Regions from separate parts of the Nonomuraea sp. NPDC049028 genome, predicted to be linked through region 1. Evidence: riboswitches for the same ligand, from Rfam matches in the RefSeq annotation. Region 1 holds a riboswitch; each other region holds the start of a gene.
The links. Region 1 has a riboswitch for cyclic di-AMP ahead of ACGFJ2_RS07025 (CHAP domain-containing protein). Riboswitches for the same ligand answer to the same signal wherever they lie in the genome.
Positions count from the first base shown of each region.

Region 1 (5,050 bases):
GACTACCCGATGACCGGGCAGGAAATCAGAAAGGTGATCAAGGAGGGGACGATCAGCGCGAACCCCGGCGCCGCCAACAGCCCGCTGACACCGAGAATGCCAAGCACTCTGTCGCGCCCGCAGGCCGGCGTGACGGGGCTGAGCAGGCGCTTGACACGGGTGACGGTCGACTCGCCGCCGGCTCCCAAGGTGGCCGCGGGGGTGGATGCCCTGGCGACGGCTATCAGCGCCGACGCGATTACGCCGCGCGCATGCTTCCGTGCGGCGACGTCATCGGCCAGCAGTTCCACAAGGTGGGGCACCGCGGTTCCCGTCGCGGCGAACACGGGAAGTCCGGGAAATGCCTTGGCGGCGACCTGGGCGGCCGTGAGCAGGAGGTGATGACGGCCGGTCACATGGGCCCGTTCGTGGGCGAGCACCGCAGCCACCTGACGGTGATCAAGCGCCGCGAGTGCTCCACTGGTGATCACGATCACAGCGCGGCGGCCTGGGACGCAATAGGCAGCGGGCTCGTCGTGCTGGACGACGAGCGCGCCGAGCTCTTGCCGCTCGCGTCCGATCAGCCGGACAGCCTTCCGGTGCCTGATTCGGCAACGCCGTCCGGTCCAGAGCACGGTCAGGCTGGCCCAGCCGACCCTGATGGCGATGCCGCCGGCGACGGACAGGCCCGCCAGCGCGGCCAGCGGGCGGGCCGTGAACGGAGAAACATGACCCGACAGCATCTCACCACAGGTTATGATCAGCGCGGCGACCTCGTCCCCGATGGCGTGGGCGGGGAAGGCGAGCTGCAGCCCGGCCAAGGCTCCCGACGCGATCACCGATGCACAGCCGGCCAGCCACGCGGCGATCGACAGCCGGGGAGAGTCGCGAAGCCGTTGGCTGCGCATGATTAGTCGTGGCAGTCCCCATGCCGTGATCGCCGCATGCGCAACAAGGGCGCCCTCGACGATCACTGCTGGTCGCTTCGGTGAATGGCGGCATCGAGGGCAGCGTGCTCCTCAGGGGTGAGCCGCTCCAGGAAATGGACGAGCGTCATGGCCTGGTTGCCGCCCTTGGCCAGGGCCTCCTGCATGATCTGGGCGCTGTAAGCCTCGTGGCTCATCACGGGCTCGTACAGGTAGGCCCGGCCGGATGGGTGGCGGCGCAACAAGCCCTTCTTGTGGAGGTTGTCCATGACCGTCATCACCGTGGTGTAGGCAAGGACCCGGCGGCGCTGCAGCGCCTGAAGCACCTCACGAACAGACACAGGGCCGTCGCATGACCAGATGTGGCCCATGACAGCGGACTCCAGCTCACCAAGACCGCGCGCCATCCCGCCCCTCCTAATCCTATCCATCATAGTAGCGATGGTTGGCGACGGCGCGAAGACTGCTGCTCGGATGTGGCCCGTCTCCCTGCATTCATCTCCGTCCGGAGCGGTCGACTATCTACTGCTTCGTGTAGTGGGAGAGGTGTTACGTGCGCGGGGGGATGGGTAACGGAGGTCTGAGCCGCCGTCGCGGTGGCCGGTGCAGCGAAAGCGAGGACGAGAGATGACGTTGCAAGTCGGGGAGATGCTCTCCGCCTACCCCAAGGACCTTGGTGATGTCAACCAGGCGAAGCTTACGAAATGCATCGAAGAGTGTCTCCGGTGCGCTCAAACGTGTACGGCCTGCGCGGACGCCTGCCTGAGTGAGGACATGGTGGCCGAAATGGTCAAATGCATACGCAGCGATCTGGACTGCGCGGACATCTGCGAGACCACTGCGCGCGTGCTCTCGCGGCACACGGGCTATGACGCGAACATGACGCGTGTGGTCCTCGAAGCCTGCGCCCAGGCATGCAAGGCGTGCGGCGACGAGTGCGGGCGGCACACCAAGCACGCCCACTGTGGCATCTGTGCACAGGCCTGCCGTGACTGCGAACGCGCTTGCCGGGACCTGCTTGGGGTTCTCGGCTAGGCCTCGGCACGACCGGAAGTCGATCTCCTAGGACGACGTGCCCGGCATCACGGGGGCGAATGCCGAGTACGTCCGAACGGATGGCTGCGGTTGTCCCCTCCCGGGAGGACCAGCCAGCCGACTTTTCACTATATGACATAGTAGGATCGGCCGCTAATGCTGATGCGCGGATAACCGCATAGCAGCTCTCTTACAGCAATTGCCGAAGCGACGGCTTCCCTGATGTCAGGACTTGTACTGCGGATAGCCATAGCCGACGACGTCGGACTTGGGTCGCACCCGCTCCTCGACCTTCCCATTGCCGGTGTTGCCTTCGATCGCGGTGATGGTGCCGTCGCGGTTGTCCTTCTTCACCAGGCCCATGTGGTCGATGGAAGTAATGCTCTTGTCGCCGCCCCATGCGTAGTAAACGACGGCTCCGGGCTTGGCAAGGGTGCCCCAGCGTCCGTTGTTCTTGAACCACCGCGCCCATGTGACCGTATAGGCGTCCCATCCCATCGTCGGCCTAACGCCGGTCTGCTCACCGACCCAAGAGACGAACATGGCGCACCACGGAGCGTTGGCGTAGGCCTGAAGGCTTCCTCCGTCGCGGGCCAGAGTCTCCTGGGCCCTGGGGGAAGTCATGTACCAGCTGTGGAATCGGGTGCCGCCGCCGCTGGCGTTCTCCGTCGTCCCCACCTGCTGCTGGGCCAGCTTCAGCACGGCGTCCGCCGTGACCTGGCGCTGGGGCTGGGAGGAAGTCGCAGACCGCGAGACGCCAGTTTGGGTCTCGCTGGCGTGGTCGCTGGCGAAGGCGGGCGTACTGGTGATGAGTGCACTGGCCACGGCCGCTGCGGCGAGGGTGAGGCCGTGCTTACGGGCGGACCTGCCGTAGTTCGGCAAGAGGTGTTTGGACATGCGGGGAATGGCTCCTTGCTTCCATGCCGCCTACCGGGTTAGCTGACGGGTTCGGGCGTGGAAGTGCCCTACGGAGCCCCGTTGGGACGGGCGCACCGATTCACCCCAAGAAAGTGGATCCCCGGCTCCGCGAGAAAGCGGACTCGGCGGCCGCGGCTGCGATCTGCACACAACGCCGGTGCAGACGAGACGCGGTCTCGGCATTACAGGCCACCATCGGAACGCTGCGGCCTTGGGCCTGTAAAGGTATGCAAGCCAAATGGCCAGCGCAAGCGAAACCTTTGGAAGCCGACCCGAAGGCCCTGTGTGGCCTAGGGTTCAGCCATTAATCCTTTACCTTTACCACGGCGTGGTGCCGTGCCTGAGCGTGGGCCGCTGTGTCGCTGTTCGGGTTGTGCATAATGTCGCAGTGACTATGAACCGTAGTAGCGTGCTGCCCCGAGCGGTGTACCTCGTGGCCGGACTCGTGGTTGCAACGCTGATGGCGGGGATGTTAGCCCTCGTCGACTACGAGCGACCGGCGAAGCCGCCCCGGCGTCTTCGGGCTGGACCCGGGAAGCCGGGCAAAGCTCGCCGGCGCCTGAACCGCCTGTTGTGGCGGCCCTCGACCGTCTGCGGGAGCCACACCTGCTTGTGGTCGCGAATCGTCCGCTGCCTGAACAAATGATCGAGCGGGTTCGAGTACGCAAAAGTGTGAGCTCCATGGAGATCGTCGATGCGGCGGCGATACCGCTCGGCGGTAGGAGGGTGGGAACGGTGGGGGTGGAACCATCGACCTTCCGGGCCTACACGCCCAAGCCGACCGTGCGCGGCGGCGAAGAGCAAACTGGGCGCCCCGTATGTCTGGGGCGCCGAGGGACCTGACGCCTTCGACTGTTCCGGCCTGATCCAGTGGGCCTTTGGCAGGGCGGGTATTCGGCTGCCGCGGGTGACGCATCAGCAGTTCGCCAGTGGACCCCGGGTCCCGTTTTCCCAGATGCGATCGGGTGACCTGATCTTCTGGCGGCTGGACCCCACCAACCCGGGCTACATTTCCCATGCCGCGATCTACTGGGGCGACGGAAAGATGATCCAAGCCCCGCAGGCGGGGGACGTCGTCAAACTGGTGCCCGTCCACACGCGCAATCTCGCAGGCGTGGTGAGGGTGATTGAGTGATCACGCGTTGACCCGCTGCGGTGCTTGCCTTGCGTATAACAACGTGTAGCGCACGGTATTGGTCGGTCTGCGTTGGATAGATCTTTTATGCCAAAAATCTCATTTCGGTAACCAGTCACCCTTTCTACCTACTACAGTCCTTCGTACTTGCCGGTGACTTGCCTTCGCGGTGGAGGCGGCCGGCTGGTGCCGAGGCCCGCGCCGCGGGAACCGGGGAACCAGAGCCTGGAGCGATCCACGCATGGGGTGAATCCGCCACGGATGCGGCGGTAGGGCGTCATCTCCTGGCCCGAACCCGTCAGCTAACCCGGTAGGCCATTAGGAGAAAGGGTCAAACCCCGGACCTATGCCATCCATTGTGGACGGGCTGCTCGACGCTGCCCAGAAAAATCTCGGCTATCGCGAGAAAACCGACGGCTACAGCAAGTTCGGTAACTGGTACTACGCCAACGTGGACAACAGCGACCCCTACTTCAAGACCGCCCCATGGTGCGACATGTTCATTACCTGGGCCGCCAACCAGGCGGGCGTCGAGAAGTACGTGGGGGATTTCGCCTACACCGTCGACCACGCCAAGTGGTTCAAGGAGCAGGACGCCTGGAGTGACAAGCCGGAGCCCGGCGCCATCGTCTTTTACGACTGGAGCGGGTCACGCGATGTGGAGCGGATCGACCATGCGGGCATCGTCGAGAAGGTACAGGGAGACCAGATCTCCACGATCGAGGCCAACGTCGACAAGGTGTGGCTCAAGCGCAAGGACAGGGACCAGAGCAAGGTCGTCGGCTACGGCCTTCCCCGCAAGGTCAAGGAGAAGTTCGGGGAGGGTGAGACGTTCGTCCTGACGGGCGGCAACCCGCGGACGCCTCTGGTCCGGAAAGGGGTCGTGCAGGCGGCGGGGAAGGCGCAGGAGACCGATGTCGTCCTGCCGACGGCCTCCACGGAGAGCATCGCGGTGTCTGGGGTCGTGTTCGCGGGCGTGCTCTGCGTTGCCGTCGTGGTCAGGCAGGTGAGACGTCGAAGCTCTGCCAGAGGCAGGCAGCAGCGGTATGCCGGCCGT
Region 1 covers NZ_JBICTR010000002.1:149,433-154,482, forward strand. Annotated here, with positions in the region: gene ACGFJ2_RS07010 (M56 family metallopeptidase) at 3-953, opposite strand; gene ACGFJ2_RS07015 (BlaI/MecI/CopY family transcriptional regulator) at 950-1,312, opposite strand; gene ACGFJ2_RS07020 (four-helix bundle copper-binding protein) at 1,533-1,940, shown strand; gene ACGFJ2_RS07025 (CHAP domain-containing protein) at 2,166-2,837, opposite strand; cyclic di-AMP (ydaO/yuaA leader) riboswitch at 2,850-2,996, opposite strand; gene ACGFJ2_RS07030 (C40 family peptidase) at 3,553-3,993, shown strand; cyclic di-AMP (ydaO/yuaA leader) riboswitch at 4,171-4,325, shown strand; gene ACGFJ2_RS07035 (CHAP domain-containing protein) at 4,340-5,050, shown strand, end outside.

Region 2 (5,050 bases), on a different contig from region 1:
GCCGGCGTCGTGCACGGTGATCTCGGGCCGCTCGCGGATGACCGCCACGTCAGCGGGGTCCTCGCGGCGATGCGGGAAGTAGGCGAGCGGCTCCTCGGCGGCCCGCTCCATCAGCCAGCTCAGGTAGCGATCCCGGTGGACCAGTCCGTTCCTGACCAGGGAGGTGCCGAGCACGACGGTCCGCTCGGCCGGGCCCGGCCCGCTCAGCGGCTGCTCGCGCAGCCAGCCGAAGTCGTGGCGGACCAGGTCGACGCCCGCCGCGCGGACGGCCGCCGCCAGCTCGTCGGTCACCGGCAGCGCGGTGAAGACCGACACCCGGCTCGCGCGCAGCCTGATCGCCGCCGCCAGCCCCAGGGCCGCGCGCAGCTTTCCCGGGTGGGCCCGCGCCCGCAACAGCGGTTTGTACGGCCCTTCGGCTAGCAGAGACAGCAACCGGAGCGTGGCCAGCCCGTCATCGACGATCACGATGCGGCCCGGATGGGAGACGAGCCAGCGCAGCTGAACCCGGCCGGAGAAGGCGTCGCCGACGGCGTGCGGGGAGCGCGGCATGCGCTCGCGCGGCTCGGCCAGCTCCAGCCCCTCGGGCAGAGCCAGACCGGACAGCTCCCGGCGAGTGGCCTTGAGCGCTCGCAGCCCGGCACGCGGCACGACGACCGTGGCAGGCCCGAGCAGTCCAGCGCGGTGCGCCTCTATGGCGCACAGCATCTGAAGCGGGGACTCCACCCAGGCCGACGCCTGTTTGCCCACTCTGTTACCCCCGCGGGGTGATAGCCCGATCACGACCGCTTCAAGCTAGCCCGGCCGCCTTAAGCCGCCAGAAACGGGACATGAACAATGGGACCCATGAACTCGCTACTACTCAACAGCGACGGCGTGCAGGTGCCGCAGCTCGGGTTCGGCGTCTGGCAGGTGCCGAGCGACGAGGCCGAACAGGTCGTGACGGCCGCTCTGGAGACCGGTTACCGCCACATCGACACCGCCAGCGCGTACGGGAACGAGGAGGGCGTCGGCCGGGCCGTACGCGCCTCGGGGATCCCGCGCGAGAAGCTGTTCGTCACCACCAAGCTCTTCAACAACGACCACGAGCGGGCGGAGGAGGCGTTCGACGAGAGCCTGTCCCGGCTCGGTCTCGACTACGTGGACCTGTACCTGATCCACTGGCCGGTGCCGTCCCGGAACAAGTATCTGCAGGCCTGGCGCGGCCTGGAGAAGATCTACCGTCAGGGACGGGCCAAGGCGATCGGTGTGTCCAATTTCACCATCGAGACCCTCACCCGGGTCATCGACGAGGCCGACATCGTTCCGTCCATCAACCAGATCGAGCTGCACCCGTACTTCCAGCAGCGCGCGCTGCGGGAGTTCCACGAGGCCAACGGCATCCTCACGGAGGCGTGGAGCCCGCTGGGGCAGGGCAAGGGCCTGCTCGGCGACCCGGCGCTGGCCGTGCTGGCGGAGAAGCACGGCAAGACGCCGGCCCAGATCGTGCTGCGCTGGCACATCCAGCTGGGCAACGTGACGATCCCCAAGTCGGTCACGCCCGCGCGGATCAAGGAGAACTTCGAGGTGTTCGACTTCGTCCTCGACACCGAGGACATGGCGGCCATAGGCGCCCTGACCAAGCAGGACGGCCGGATCGGGCCCGACCCGGAGACTTTCAGCTGGATGGGGTAAGTCCCTAGGATCTTTCCCCATGAAGGATCTCGCATGGGGCATAGCGGCCACGGGTGTCATCGCTGCAAGGGTCGGGGCGGTCATCGCCGCTGAGCCGGGAATGCGGGTGGCCGCCGTCGGTTCACGCGACCTCGGCCGCGCGCGGGCGCTGGCCTCGGAACTGGGCGCCGAGTCGGCGTACGGCTCGTACGCGGAGCTGTGCGCCGACCCCGGCGTCGACGCGGTCTACGTGGCGACCCCGCACGCCCAGCACCTGGAGGTCGCCGAGGCGGCGATCGCGGCGGGCAAGGCGGTGCTGTGCGAGAAGCCGCTCGCCGCGTCCGTCGCCGACGCCGAGCGGATGGTCCAGCTCGCCCGCGATGCCGGGGTGTTCCTGATGGAAGCCATGTGGACCCGGTTCAATCCGCTCATCCAGCGGGTGGCCGGCGATCCCCGGTTCGGCGAGATCCGCTCGGTCCAGGCGTCGTTCGGCTTCAAGGCTCCCTACGATCCCGCACACCGGCTGTGGGCGCCGGAGCTGGGCGGCGGGGCGCTGCTCGACCTGGGCGTCTACTCGTTCGGACTGGCGCAGCTGCTGCTCGGGATGCCCTCACGGATGCACGTCACGGGCTCGCTGGCGCCCTCGGGGGTGGACGCGGAGGCGGGCGGGGTGCTGGTCTATCCGGGCGGCAGGCGGGCCCTGGTGGAGTGCTCGCTGCTGGGCCCGTACGCCAACGACGCCGTCGTGGTGGGCACCGACATGCGCGCCCACATCAAGGCGCCGTTCTGGGCGCCGGAGCGGGTCGTGCTGAGCGGGCCGTCGATGGAGACGGAGGAGCTCGTGCTCGATCCGGCGGACAACGGGTACGCCGGCGAGGTGCGCGAGGTACGGGACGCCATGGCCGAAGGCAGGACCGAATCCGCGATCATGCCACTTGACGAAAGCCTTGCCATGATGGGGCTTCTGGCCGACGCGAGGGAGCAGCTCTCTTAGCTGGCGATTTATCCATTTGTAAGACCCTTGCCACTTGCATTACCTTTGTGGTCATATGAGGCATACGTCCGGTTTGTCCGTTCGTTGCCAGACCATCGCACAAAGGCATCACAGGACCGTCCTGTGACCGCTGAATCCGCCTCGCGCGGAACCGGGGACCCACCGTCCTTTGGGGTGTATCGGCACGTCACGTGCCGTAGGACAGCTTCCACGTCCGAACCCGTCAGCTAACCCGGTAAGCGGCATGGAAGCAAGGAGTTACCCCCTCGATGGCCAAGTCCCATCTTTTTCGCGCCACCAAGTCGACCTTCGCTCACGCCGTCCTCGGCGTGAGCGTCGCGGCCGCCGCCTTCGCCGGCCAGTCCGCCGCCCACGCGGACACCGCCACCGCCCACGCTGCCGCGGCCCCGGCACACGCCGCCGCCGCCGCGAAGAGCCACCCGGAGAGCGAGGTCAAGGCCAAGGCCACGGTCTCGCGGGTTCTGGCGCTGGCCAAGGCCCAGGTCGGCACCACTGAGAACGCCTACGGTGGCGGCACCAAGTTCCAGAAGTGGTACATGAACTCCCCGCGCGCCCTGGAGACCCTCAGGCGCGACGGCGGCACCCGGGCGGACTACCTGAACGCCGCCTGGTGCTCGATGTTCGTCTCGTGGGTCGGCGAGCAGTCCGGCGCGCGCAGCATGATCGGCTGGGACGCCTACACGGTCGAGCACGCGAAGTGGTTCGCCAACAACAACCACTGGGGCACGACCCCGAAGCCGGGCGCCGTGGTGTTCTTCTCGTGGGGCGGCAGCAAGAGCCTGGACGACATCGAGCACGTCGGCTTCGTCGTCAAGGACAACCACGACGGCACGATCTCCACGATCGAGGGCAACACCGGCAACGGCAGCGTCCAGCAGCGCGTCCGGCCGACGTCCCAGGTGGTCGGCTACGGCTACCCGAACTACGGGGCCTGACGACTTCCTGATCGAGGGCTCTCCTGCCGACGAGCGCGCGTCCTACTGGACGCGCGCTCGTCGGCGTCCTACTCTCCCGTACCGGCGTCTTACTCTCACGTACCGGCTGCTTACGCTCCCGTACCGGCTGCCGAAAAGCCCACCACGTTGGGCTGAACAGCGCATGGCTGCCTTATCTGCCCATCCGACCGCAACCCCCCAAGTTTGGGGATGTCACGGGCCTGCCGTCACCTCGGACACTGACGGTGGCCGGACAGCGAGCCGGTTCTCGATACTGGAGGAGGGGACATGTCACCGACGACGCAGCAGGACAACTGGCGCTTCTGTAACAAGTGCTACACCCTTTGGTGGAATGGCCGCCCCGACAACGGACACTGCCCCGCGGGCGGCGCCCACGAGGGACACGGCAGTTGGAACTTCTACCTCCCGGCGAACCCTGCCGAGCACATCTGACGCAAGACCGGACCCCCGGCCGATCTCCCCGCGACGCCACGGCTTCGCGGGGAGTTCGGCGTTGGACGACGCTTTCGGCGATCCGGCGAGTCAGCCCAGTTGCTGGGCGTTCAGGCCGGTGAGGCGTTCGTAGGCGGGGCTTTCGCCTGGGTAGACGACCTGGATGTCAATGGGAAGGGCTGTCCCAGGATCGACGCTGTGCCCGCCGCCTTCGGGGGAGCCGAGCAGGACGGCGCCGTCGCTGCCGTCGCGGAAGATCTCGCCCCAGAAGGTGTCGACGAAGCTCTTGGACAGCAAGGTTCCCTCCGGCAAGCCGCCGAAGCCCACGGCCCATTTCATGACGCGGGTGTCCTCGGCGTGCATCGTGAGCCGGTAGGAGTAGATGTGGCCCGAGCCTTCCGCCCAGTGGCCTCGCAACTCCTGATCGACGCGCAGGTTCCCCACGAAGCGGGCCGCCAGCGCGGACTGGGCCTGGTCGTTCCAGGAGCCGTTCGGGCTCTCGGCCATGGGGATGTCCGACAACCTCGCGATCGAGGCTCCCCGCTCCACCGGCAGTGAGTGTCCCTGCTGGTTGGCGGCCGAGAAGAGCGCGTTGTCCTCGACGGTGTTGTTGACGACGGCGCTCACCCCGTCACCGCTGTGGTCGAACCCGTACTCGGAGAAGTCGTTGGCATGCGCGCCCATCGGAATGGCCAGGATTTTGTCGCCACGCCCCGGGGTCTGGCCCGCGTTGAAGTTATTGGCCCGATAGAGACAGAAGTGCCCCTCGGGACACGCATCGGCCCCCTGGCCGTAGATCAGCTTCGGTTCCTTGTCGTCGCTCATCGCGCTCCCCTAACCGTTGACGGTCGGCGCGGCTGCCCTGGTGGCAGCCGCCGGGTTCTGCGGACCATGGGTGTCTCGGGTGCCGTTCGAGGACGTAGCCCAGAACATCGTGACGACGGAAACGGCGCAGAAGCCCAACAGATACGGTATGCGCCATAATCGCTACTCTGTG
Region 2 covers NZ_JBICTR010000019.1:24,822-29,871, forward strand. Annotated here, with positions in the region: gene ACGFJ2_RS52960 (hypothetical protein) at 1-723, opposite strand, end outside; gene ACGFJ2_RS52965 (aldo/keto reductase) at 844-1,671, shown strand; gene ACGFJ2_RS52970 (Gfo/Idh/MocA family protein) at 1,691-2,644, shown strand; cyclic di-AMP (ydaO/yuaA leader) riboswitch at 2,763-2,901, shown strand; gene ACGFJ2_RS52975 (CHAP domain-containing protein) at 2,914-3,600, shown strand; gene ACGFJ2_RS52980 (hypothetical protein) at 3,889-4,053, shown strand; gene ACGFJ2_RS52985 (hypothetical protein) at 4,144-4,878, opposite strand.
Region 2: another riboswitch for cyclic di-AMP. It lies ahead of ACGFJ2_RS52975 (CHAP domain-containing protein); the one in region 1 lies ahead of ACGFJ2_RS07025 (CHAP domain-containing protein).

Region 3 (5,050 bases), on a different contig from region 1:
TGGCTGCTGGCCGTACTGCTGCTGGCCGTAGCCGGGTTGCGACGGCTGCTGCTGCCCGTAGCCCGGCTGGGACGGCTGCTGCTGCCCGTAACCGGGCTGCTGGCCGTATCCAGGCTGGGATTGCGGTTGCTGACCGTAACCGGGTTGCGATTGCGGCTGCTGACCGTAGTTGGGCTGGCCGTACTCGGGTTGCTGACCCGAAGCCTGCTGCTGACCGTATCCGGGTTGCTGACCGTAGCCGGGCTGCTGGCCGTAGTCCGGTTGCTGACCGTAGCCGGGCTGCTGCCCGTACTGCGGCTGTTGTCCGTACTGCGGTTGCTGCGGCTGCTGGCCGTAGCCCGGCTGCTGCTGACCGTACTGCGGCTGTTGGCCGTAGCCCGGCTGCTGCTGCCCATAGTTGGGTTGCTGACCGTAGGCGTCGTCCGCCCGGTAGCCAACGACCGTCGCATCCGGGTCGGGCTCGCCATAGGGACGGCCCGTGTTGTGATGTCCGTATTCAGATCCGCCAGGCGCAGAGTTCTCGCCGGATTCGTCCTGTGGATACGGCGGCTGTCCGGTGCTCACCGTGTCACCTCGCTTCGAGTGCGCATGTGGCACGTGTCAGGACACATGCCTGTGCTGCCCAACGTATCGACATAGGTATCAACAATCACCTTTCCCATTAGTCAAGGTCCGCGTCACCCGATGTCAGGTGGAGAAGCATGCGGGTGTTCCCCAGGGTGTTGGGCTTGACGTGTTCGAGGTCGAGGAACTCGGCGACACCCTCGTCGTACGAGGCCAGCAGCTCCGCATAGACCTCGGGTGAGACCGGAGTGCCCTGTACGGGGCGGAATCCATGCCTCGCGAAAAAATCCACCTCAAAAGTCAGACAGAAAACCCGGCGCAGGCCGAGTTCCCGGGCCGTTTTGATCAAGGAAGAGACGATCCGGTGCCCGATTCCGAAGCCTCGGAACTCCGGATCAACGGCCACCGTGCGAATCTCCGCGAGATCCTCCCAAAGCACGTGCAGCGCGCCACAGCCGACCACTTGGCCGCCGCGCTCGGCGATCCAGAACTCCTGCACGTCCTCGTACAGAGTGACGGTGGCCTTCTCCAGAAGCCGGGGCCCGGCGCCCGCGTAGGTGTCGACCAGGAGACGGATCGTCCTGACATCCGGCGTGCGAGCACGCCGGACGACGACTTCCGTGTCCGGGACTGTCACTTCGGCGACCTGCTCCATGGGTCTCCAGCGTACAGATCCGATTACGGCCTCCCCGTAACTCTGACGTCTCTCCCATCTCATGACATCTCGTGGTTGATCGAGCACGATGAGGGATCCCTTGGCCCTCAGGCTTCCATGCCTTGACGAACTTGGTGCAAAAAGGACATAAAGTTTGTCCTGCACCGGCAAGCACGAGATCACCTCGTGACCCTTCGGTTGTGAAACCTCTACAGACTTGGCAGTTCTGGTTGAGCACGAACCCGGAGTGCACTAGTGTCCAGCGACGATGTCACCCACGCGAGCCAGCGTGGAGACGCGCCCAATCCCCGTAAGGGGAGCCGGGGACCCGCCGGTGGCGACCTCATCCCGACGCCACCACCCATGGGGTGAATCCGAGCGAGTCGTTCGGTAGGGCTGCTCCGGCCCGAACCCGTCAGCTAACCCGGTAGGCGCCGATGAGAGGAGCTGGTTGGTGAAGCAGACCCGCGATCGCGAGACGAAGCCGGCGGGCGCTCAGGCCCGCCCTTCTGAGCTCCGGAAGATCCCCACCCGGTTGGGTGTCATCGCGGCGACCATCGCCACCCTCCTCTTCGCCGTACCCGTCGGCTCCGCCGTCGCCGATCCCAAGCCCTCGCTGAAGGACCTGTCCAAGCAGGCCGAGGAGCTCCACACCCAGATCGAGACGCTGAGCGAGGAGTTCAACGGCCAGCGGGAGAAGCTCAAGACCGCCAAGAAGTCGGCTGAGGCGGCCAAGAAGACGCTGTCCACCAGTGAGGCCGATCTGGCCGCGAAGCGCGCCAAGGCCGCGCTGCTGGCCCAGAACGCCTACATCAACGGCGGCTTCGGCCAGGCGCTGGCATTCGGCACCTCCGACGACCCCGAGAGCTTCCTCGACCGGGCGGCCACCACTTACGCGCTGGAGCAGCAGCAGGGCTTCGAGGTCAACCAGGTGACCACGGCCAGGCAGGCCGCCGAGCAGGCAAGGGCCAGCGCCAAGACGCGCATCGACGAGGTCGAGAAGATCGTCGAGGGCCTCGGCACCAAGCGCGACAAGATCACCAAGCTCGTCGCCAAGGTCGAGAGCAGTCTCTTCAAGCGGGCGATCGGCGAGGCGGGCCGTCCCGGCACCCGGGCCACGCGGGTCGACCTGCCGGTCATCGGCGCCGGCAAGGCCGCCACGGCCGCCAGGTGGGCGCTCACGCAGCAGCTCAAGCCGTACGTCTGGGGCGCCGAGGGGCCGACCTCGTACGACTGCTCCGGCCTCGTGATGGCGGCCTACCAGCGGGTGGGCATCTCACTGCCGCACTACACCGGCGACCAGTGGACGGCCGGACGGCACATCTCCAAGGAGGAGCTGCGCGCCGGCGACCTGGTCTTCTTCTATGGTGACCTGCACCACGTCGGCATCTACATCGGCGGCGGCATGATGGTCCACGCGCCGCAGACCGGCGACGTCGTACGCATCGCGTCCATCGCCCGCCGCCCGTTCGCGGGCGCCGTACGCATCGCCGACTGACCTCCGGACACCACGACAAGCACTCTGACAGCTGGGGCCCGGGCGGCTGGGCCGGTCGAACGGTCAGATGAGCTGGCGGCGGGCGGCCCAGGCCACGGCCTCGATCGCGGTGGCGACGCCGATGCGGTCGCAGATACCCCGAAGTCTCCGGCGTACCGTGCGTCCACTGATATCCAGTCGTCTGCCAACCCGATCAACCGTGACCCCCTTGGCAAGCTCCGCCAGCAACGCCAGATCCGCGTGGCTAAGCTCGACGCTCTCAGTGAGCACATACATCGGGAGCCCTCCCCCCAACAGCAGAACTCGAGACGTCTATGTCCGAGCAGAGCTGCAGCTCGTCTCGCAGACGGTAAACGCATTCTGGAAAGGTCGTCAAGCCAGCGGATACCGCCCTCTGACCATCGCCATTGACATGATCGGCTGTATGTGAAGTACTCGCCATATGTCGGCACACTTCGGGGCCCGATGAGGGATCACAGGCGCCCTTACAACGGCTCCAGCCCGCTCCCCAAGAGCGCCGCGAACCTGCTGAGCGCCGAATCCGTAAAACGCGAATATTCTTCGCATTCAATATGCGAAATATCGGAAATGTGGCTGCTTAGGGCAGTCTTTTGTACCCCCGCGCCGCCGGGTCAGCAGCGCCCGCCAAAGACCATGAACGGTTCATGCGCCAGAGGGAGAAGCCACTCGGCGCAGGCGGCCGGGAGATGCCCGCTCCCCGCGTTAAGGGACTGGCGAACGCCGCCGCCCGCGTTCTCCTACTCGCCGCAGGAGATCGGGCCGCTGTCAACCCGACAGCGGCCGGTACGGCCCGGCGTGGGAGCCGGGCCGACACTCTTCGGCGGCAGCCGGGTCAGTGGGTCGGCTTGACCAGTGGGAACAAGATCGTTTCCCGGATGCTCTTGCCGGTGAAAGCCATGATCATCCGGTCGATCCCGGCCCCCATGCCACCCGTGGGCGGCATGGCGTACTCCAGCGCCTGCAGGAAGTCCTCGTCCAGCTGCATGGCCTCCGGGTCGCCCCCGGCGGCCAGCAGCGACTGCTCCACCAGGCGCCGGCGCTGCTCGACCGGGTCGACGAGCTCGGAGTAGGCGGTGCCCAGCTCGGTGCCGAACCCGATGAGGTCCCACTTCTCGGTCAGCAGCGGGTTGTCGCGGTGCTGGCGGGTCAGCGGGGAGGTCTCCAGCGGGTAGTCCATGACGAACGTCGGCTGGATGAGCGTGTGCTCGACGAGGGCCTCGAAGATCTCCTGGACGAGCTTGCCCTGGCCCCACTTCGGGTCCCAGTGGATCTCACGCCCGTCGGCGAGTTTCCGGACCTGCTCCAGCGGGGTCTCCGTGGTGATCTCCTCGCCGAGCGCCTCGGACACCGCCCCGTACAGGGTGATGCGCGGCCACTCGGGGATGCCCAGGTCCACCTCGACGCCGTCGTGGACGACCACAGAGGTGCCCAGAGCGGCCACGACGGCCTTCTGGTACATCCGCTGGGTCAGGTCGGCCATGTCGTTGTAGTCGAGGTAGGTGCCGTACGCCTCGATCATGGTGAACTCGGGGTTGTGCGTGGAGTCCGCGCCCTCGTTGCGGAAGTTGCGGTTGATCTCGAAGACCTTCTCGATGCCGCCGACCACGAGCCGCTTCAGGTAGAGCTCGATCGCGATGCGAAGGTAGAGCTCCATGTTGTACGCGTTGATGTGGGTCTTGAACGGCCGGGCCGCCGCGCCGCCGTGGATCGGCTGCAGCATGGGCGTCTCGACCTCGAGGTAGCCCTCCTCGTGCCAGAAGTCGCGCACCGCGCGCACCGTGGCGCTGCGGACGCGGGCCATCTCCCGGGCCTCGTCGTTGACGATGAGGTCGACGTAGCGCTGGCGTACGCGGGCCTCGGGGTCGGTGAGGCCGACGTGCTTCTCCGGCAGCGGGCGCAGGCACTTGGCGGTGATCTGCCAGCGGTCGGCCAGGATCGACAGCTCGCCGCGGCGGGAGGTGATGACCTCGCCCTCCACACCCACGTGGTCGCCCAGGTCGACGTCGCGCTTCCAGGCCGCCAGCGACTCCTCGCCGACCTTGTCGAGCGAGATCATCACCTGCAGGTCGCCGCTGCCGTCGCGGAGTGTGGCGAAGCAGAGCTTGCCGCCCACGCGGTTGAGCATGACGCGGCCCGCGACGCCGACCTTGTCACCGGTCGCGGTGTCCGGGTCGAGGGCCTGGTATTTCTCCCTGACCTCCGCGTTGGTCGCCGTGCGGGGAAAGGTCACCGGGTAAGGATCGACGCCCTCACTGCGAAGGCGGTCGAGCTTCTCCCTCCGGATGCGCATCTGCTCGGGAAGTTCGTCGCTC
Region 3 covers NZ_JBICTR010000005.1:296,074-301,123, reverse strand. Annotated here, with positions in the region: gene ACGFJ2_RS20945 (hypothetical protein) at 1-639, shown strand, start outside; gene ACGFJ2_RS20940 (amino-acid N-acetyltransferase) at 662-1,219, opposite strand; cyclic di-AMP (ydaO/yuaA leader) riboswitch at 1,508-1,668, shown strand; gene ACGFJ2_RS20935 (C40 family peptidase) at 1,674-2,717, shown strand; gene ACGFJ2_RS20930 (LuxR C-terminal-related transcriptional regulator) at 2,781-2,993, opposite strand; gene lysX (bifunctional lysylphosphatidylglycerol synthetase/lysine--tRNA ligase LysX) at 3,571-5,050, opposite strand, start outside.
Region 3: another riboswitch for cyclic di-AMP. It lies ahead of ACGFJ2_RS20935 (C40 family peptidase); the one in region 1 lies ahead of ACGFJ2_RS07025 (CHAP domain-containing protein).

Region 4 (5,050 bases), on a different contig from region 1:
CCGGCTGATGACCGGCCTCGGCGGGCTGGTCGCGCAGACCAGGGTCGAGGTGACCGTGGTCTTCGACGGCGCCGAGCTCAACGCGCCCGTCCAGGTGGTGGCGCCGCGCGGGGTGCGGGTGCTCTTCAGCGCACCCGGCGAGATCGCCGACGACCTGATCCGCCAGCTCGTCCGCGCCGAGCCGCCGGGCCGGGCCATGGCGGTGGTCTCCTCTGACCGTGAGGTGGCCGAGTCCGTCCGGCGTATGGGAGCCAGACCGGTTCCGTCGGCTCTGCTGCTGCGCAGGCTGGGCCGCGCGTAGATTACGAATCGGTTGTTAGGGTGAAAGCACACCCGCCACTTCTGTACCATTTCGCCCCAGATATATTCCCCTGGAGGCGACACTGTGAGGTTTGGCCGGGCGCCACTGGCCGCGGGACTCGCGATCGGGCTGCTGCTTTTCCCCACAAGCGAGGCACTGGCCGCGCCGAAGCCCACGATCAAACAGGCGAAAGCCAAGCTCAAGAAGCTGAACGATCAGGCCGACAAGGTCGTCGACCGCTACAACACGGCGACCGAGAAGTACAAGGCGGCCCAAGGCGAATACGGCAAGCTGAACGCCAGCTACAAACGCAAGCTTGAGACGGTCGCCACCCTGCGCGCCCAGGTCATCGACATGGCCGTCGATACCTACACGCGCGGCCCCGACGCCACTTCCTGGCCCACGATGATCGGCCAGCCGGATCCCACGGGCCTGCTGGGCGGCATGGCGCTCGCGGGGCAGCTGTCGGAGGAGAAGGTGGCGCGGCTGGCGGCCTTCGATCGCGAGAACCGCGGGCTCAAGGACGAACGCGACAAGGCCGAGGCGGCGCTGCAGGCGGCCGACAAGGAGCGCGACGGGGTCGAGAAGGAGCGCTCGGAGGTCCGCAAGCTGATCGCGAAGCAGAAGAAGCTGCTGGACAAGCTCGGCGCCTACAAGACCGGTGACCCCAACAGCACCGGCATCAAGTACACGGGCTCGGCCTCCGGCAACGCGGCGGCGGTGCTCAGGTTCGCTTACGCGCAGGTGGGCAAGCCGTACGTGTTCGGCGGCACGGGACCGAGCGGCTGGGACTGCTCGGGCCTCACGCAGGCGTCGTGGCGCGCTGGGGGCGTGTCGCTGCCCCGGACCACGTGGCAGCAGTGGGCCTGGGGGTCGTCCCGCAAGGTGGATCTGAAGGACCTGCAGCCCGGCGACCTGATCTTCAGCTCAGGGCTTGGGCATGTCAGCATTTATGCGGGCAACGGGCAGATCGTGCACGCCCCCCAGACCGGCGACGTGGTCAAGGTCGTCACTCTGTCCTCCTATGGCGGCACCCTGGTGGGAGCTATCCGTCCGTAGGTTGTTCCGGGTGAAGAACCACTGATTTCTGTACGGCAAGCACGGTGAGCCCCACCCGCCGTCCGTGGCTGGGCTCTGTCCAGGGACACGCTCCTCCGGTGGAGCGCGCTGGGCGCCGTGACGTGCGTCCTCTTGACCCGGTCCGTGGTTTCCGGTGGCCATGGACCGGATGGTCCGCCGATTAACGCTTGGCGGTCCACGTGGGCTTGCCGGCTTGCCGGCCAACGGACCTCGGCCCGGTGGTCAATGGACCTCGGCCGGGTGGTCAATGGACCTCGGCCGGGTGGTCAACGAACTCGGCCCGGTGGTCAACGAACTCGGCCCGGTGGTCAGCGGGCTCCGACCGGCTGTTCAACGGGCTCTGGCCGCTTATTCAACTGCACCCGACCGGCTGTTCAACTGATCCCGATTTGCTGGTCGCCGGACCTCGGCGCGCAGGCCGATGCCGCTGGCCGGGTCGCTGAACGCTGCTGGAACGCCTTCAGCGGGTGACGACGATCACTGATCCCGGCCCGTCGGCGACCCTGGCGACGGCCACATCCGCGCAGTCGCGACACGATCACGCGCCCTCTGGGCGTGTTGCTAGCGGGACCAGTGTGACAAGAGTGACAAAAGGGACCTGACAGATCACTGTGTCGTCAAGTGTGAGAAGGGTCACATTTGAATAACATAACCCGGCGCTCCAGCTGGGGTTGGGGACTTTACTGACACCTCTGAGTGATCCTGACAACCCCATGACGGCTTTGCCAGCTCGTTACTCAAGGGCGTAGCTTCTGGCGTCGCGGCGAACAAGCCATGGCGTCGCGACTCTCCATCGGGTCCCCGATGTGGACAGAAAAGAAATCCGTTAGGTCGCCGCCCTTCTACATGTCATTACGTGGCGGTGGCCTGCCGAGTCCGTGCAGCCAGGAGGCACGGAGCCGGGGACCCAGCGATCCCGCTCCCGGGATCAGGGGTGAATCGGCGCGTATTGCGCCGTAGGGCGACTTCCAGGCCCGAATCCGTCAGCTAACCCGGTAGGCGTTCGTGGAAGTCCCAAGGAGAAATCCTGTCTACCTCCCCCAGTAACCCCCGTCTGTCCCGCATTGCCCTGAGTGGCGCAGCGCTCACGATGACCGTGACGGCCGGAGGTTTGGTCCTCCCTGCCCCGACGGCGCAGGCGGCGACAACGCGTGATGCGGCCGAAGTTTCCGGGACCAATACAGCGGCGAAAGCCGTCAGGTCCGTGAAGAAGGTCGCGCAACAAACAGCGGTCGCTCGGCAAAAGGTGAAGGCCCGTACGGCCGTCGCCGTGGCCAAGGACCAGATCGGTGACCCGTACAGTTACGGGGCCACAGGACCTGGTTCCTTCGACTGCTCCGGTCTCGTCCAGTACGCCTGGAAGAAGGCCGGCGTCAAGATCCCGCGCGTGACGAACAGCCAGTTCGCCCGCATCAAGAAGAAGGTCTCCTGGAAGAATCTGAAGCCAGGTGACCTGATGTTCTTCTATGGGCTCGGCCATGTGGGCATGTATGTCGGCAACGGCAAGATGGTCCATTCGCCGAGGACGGGTTCGACGGTGCGCGTCGAGAAGCTCAGCGGATGGCGCAAGGCGTCGTTCGTGGGCGCGGTGCGTCCCGGCCTGTAAGTCCGGCCTGATCCGGCCTGCAAGACCGTCACGAAGGTCCCGTCCCAGCTGGGACGGGACCTTCGCGTGTTCCGGGCCCTTCCGCGACGACGAGCCGACGCTTTGCGCGACGACGTGCCGGGCCTCTGCGCGACGAGGAGCCGGGTCTCTCCGCGACGGCCGGTTCGCGGCGCGGGACGACTACGATCGGGGAACGTGTCCGTGCAGGTGAGCCGCCGAGTCTTGGGGGTGGGGGTGCTGCTCCTGGCCCTCGCCTCGGCCAGCGCCGCCCCGCACCGGTCTCCAGGGACGGACGGCCTCTCGGCAGCGGTTCGTGACCTGTCGACCGGTGGGCCTGATCAGTCGGCGACCGTCCACACCCCGGCGGCCGGTGATCGTGAGCTTCCGGCGGAGGCGCGGGGACTCTGGGGGGACGGCTCCGAGGTCGTACGAGGTGTGCGTTCGGTCGTCGTCGGTCAGCACGCGGCGCCCGAGTCGCTTCGTGATCTGGCGCGCCGGGCCGATGCCGCCGGGTCGCGGGTCTCCGCCGTGCTCGGCCGCCCCGTACGGCCCGTGGTGCTCGTGCCCGGCTCGGCGGCCGAGGCTGCTCGGGTGGCCGGGGTGGGGAGTGTCGACGGGCTGGCGGCGGTGGCCGATGGCGGGAGAGTGGTCGTGGTGCCCGAGAACTTCGCCCGGCTGACCCCCACCGGGCGGGACATCGTGCTCACGCACGAGCTCACTCACGTCGCGGCCGGGACGAAGCGGTTGCCGGTGTGGCTCTATGAGGGGTTCGCCGACTACGTGGGCTACCGGGACGCGGGGTTGCCGGTCCGGGTGGCCGCCGCTGAGTTGGCCGCCGAGGTGCGGGCCGGGCACTTGCCGGGCGAATTGCCAGGGCCTGCGGCATTCGCACCGTCCAGCCGGGAGCCTGCACGTCTGGCACGGGCGTACCAGGAGGCGTGGCTGGCGTGTCGCTTCATCGCCGAGCGGTTCGGTGAGGGGACTCTGGTGAGGCTCTACCGTGATGCCCAGACGGGTGGCATCGACCGGGGGCTCACCAGGCTCGGGCTCTCGGCAGGGACGCTGACGGCACGGTGGCGCGACTACGTGCGGGACCAGCTTGCGTAAGGGGAACGCGGATGGACGATCTGCAGGGCACCGACGACAGCATGCCGCCGCCTGACGACGACGCGGGCCCCGATCGGAACCCGGCACCACAGCCCGGCGAGGACGCCGCATCAAGCGACCCCGCCACGTCAGGCGGTACCGCCGCGCCACACGACCGCGCCGCACCAAGGGACCGCGCCGTGCCAGACGACCGTGCCACAGCGAGCGACCGTGCCGCGCCAGACGACCGTGCCGCGCCGAGCGACCGTGCCGTGTCAGGTGGCTGGGTCGCGGACGGTGGGGACGTCGCGTTCGGCCGGGCCGGTGCCGGTTGGGCGCTGGTCGTGCTCGGTGTGGTGATCCTGGCCGTGGTGGCGTTCACGACGCCCTGGCGGGTGATGCCCTCGGGCACCCCCACGGTGACGCCGGATCCGGCGCGCGACTTCAGTGCCGCCGAGATCGCCAGGGCCGCCGCCTTCGACGCGGCCACGAGCCTGCCCGGTTACCTCTCCCTCGGGCTGACCGTGCTGTTCGCGGGGTTGCTCGTGCTCACGCCGTTCGGTGCCAAGGTGCTGAGTAAGCTGCGCGGGCCGTGGTGGGTGCGGGTCGTGCTCGGGGTGGTGGTGCTGACCGCGATCGTCGAGGCGATCAGGTGGCCCCTGGGCATCTGGTACGAGGTGCGGCTGCGCGACTACGGCCTGTCCACGCAGGACTGGGCCGGCTGGACCGGCGACCGGCTCAAGAGCCTGGCCGTGAACGTGGTGCTGCAGTCCATCATGGTGCTGGTCGTGGTGGCGCTGGCCAGGTGGCTGCGGCGCTGGTGGATCCCGGCCGCCGCGGGCGCGTTCGCGTTCACCTTGGTGGCCTCGTTCGTGTACCCGGTCGTGTTCGAGCCGCTGTTCAACGACTTCCGGCCGATGCCGGGCGGCGCGCTCAGGGCGAACCTGATGATGCTGGCCGAGCGCGCCCATGTCCCG
Region 4 covers NZ_JBICTR010000006.1:277,132-282,181, forward strand. Annotated here, with positions in the region: gene ACGFJ2_RS24650 (NYN domain-containing protein) at 1-301, shown strand, start outside; gene ACGFJ2_RS24655 (C40 family peptidase) at 386-1,360, shown strand; gene ACGFJ2_RS24660 (hypothetical protein) at 1,629-1,763, shown strand; cyclic di-AMP (ydaO/yuaA leader) riboswitch at 2,240-2,398, shown strand; gene ACGFJ2_RS24665 (C40 family peptidase) at 2,472-2,987, shown strand; gene ACGFJ2_RS24670 (hypothetical protein) at 3,183-4,094, shown strand; gene ACGFJ2_RS24675 (M48 family metallopeptidase) at 4,106-5,050, shown strand, end outside.
Region 4: another riboswitch for cyclic di-AMP. It lies ahead of ACGFJ2_RS24665 (C40 family peptidase); the one in region 1 lies ahead of ACGFJ2_RS07025 (CHAP domain-containing protein).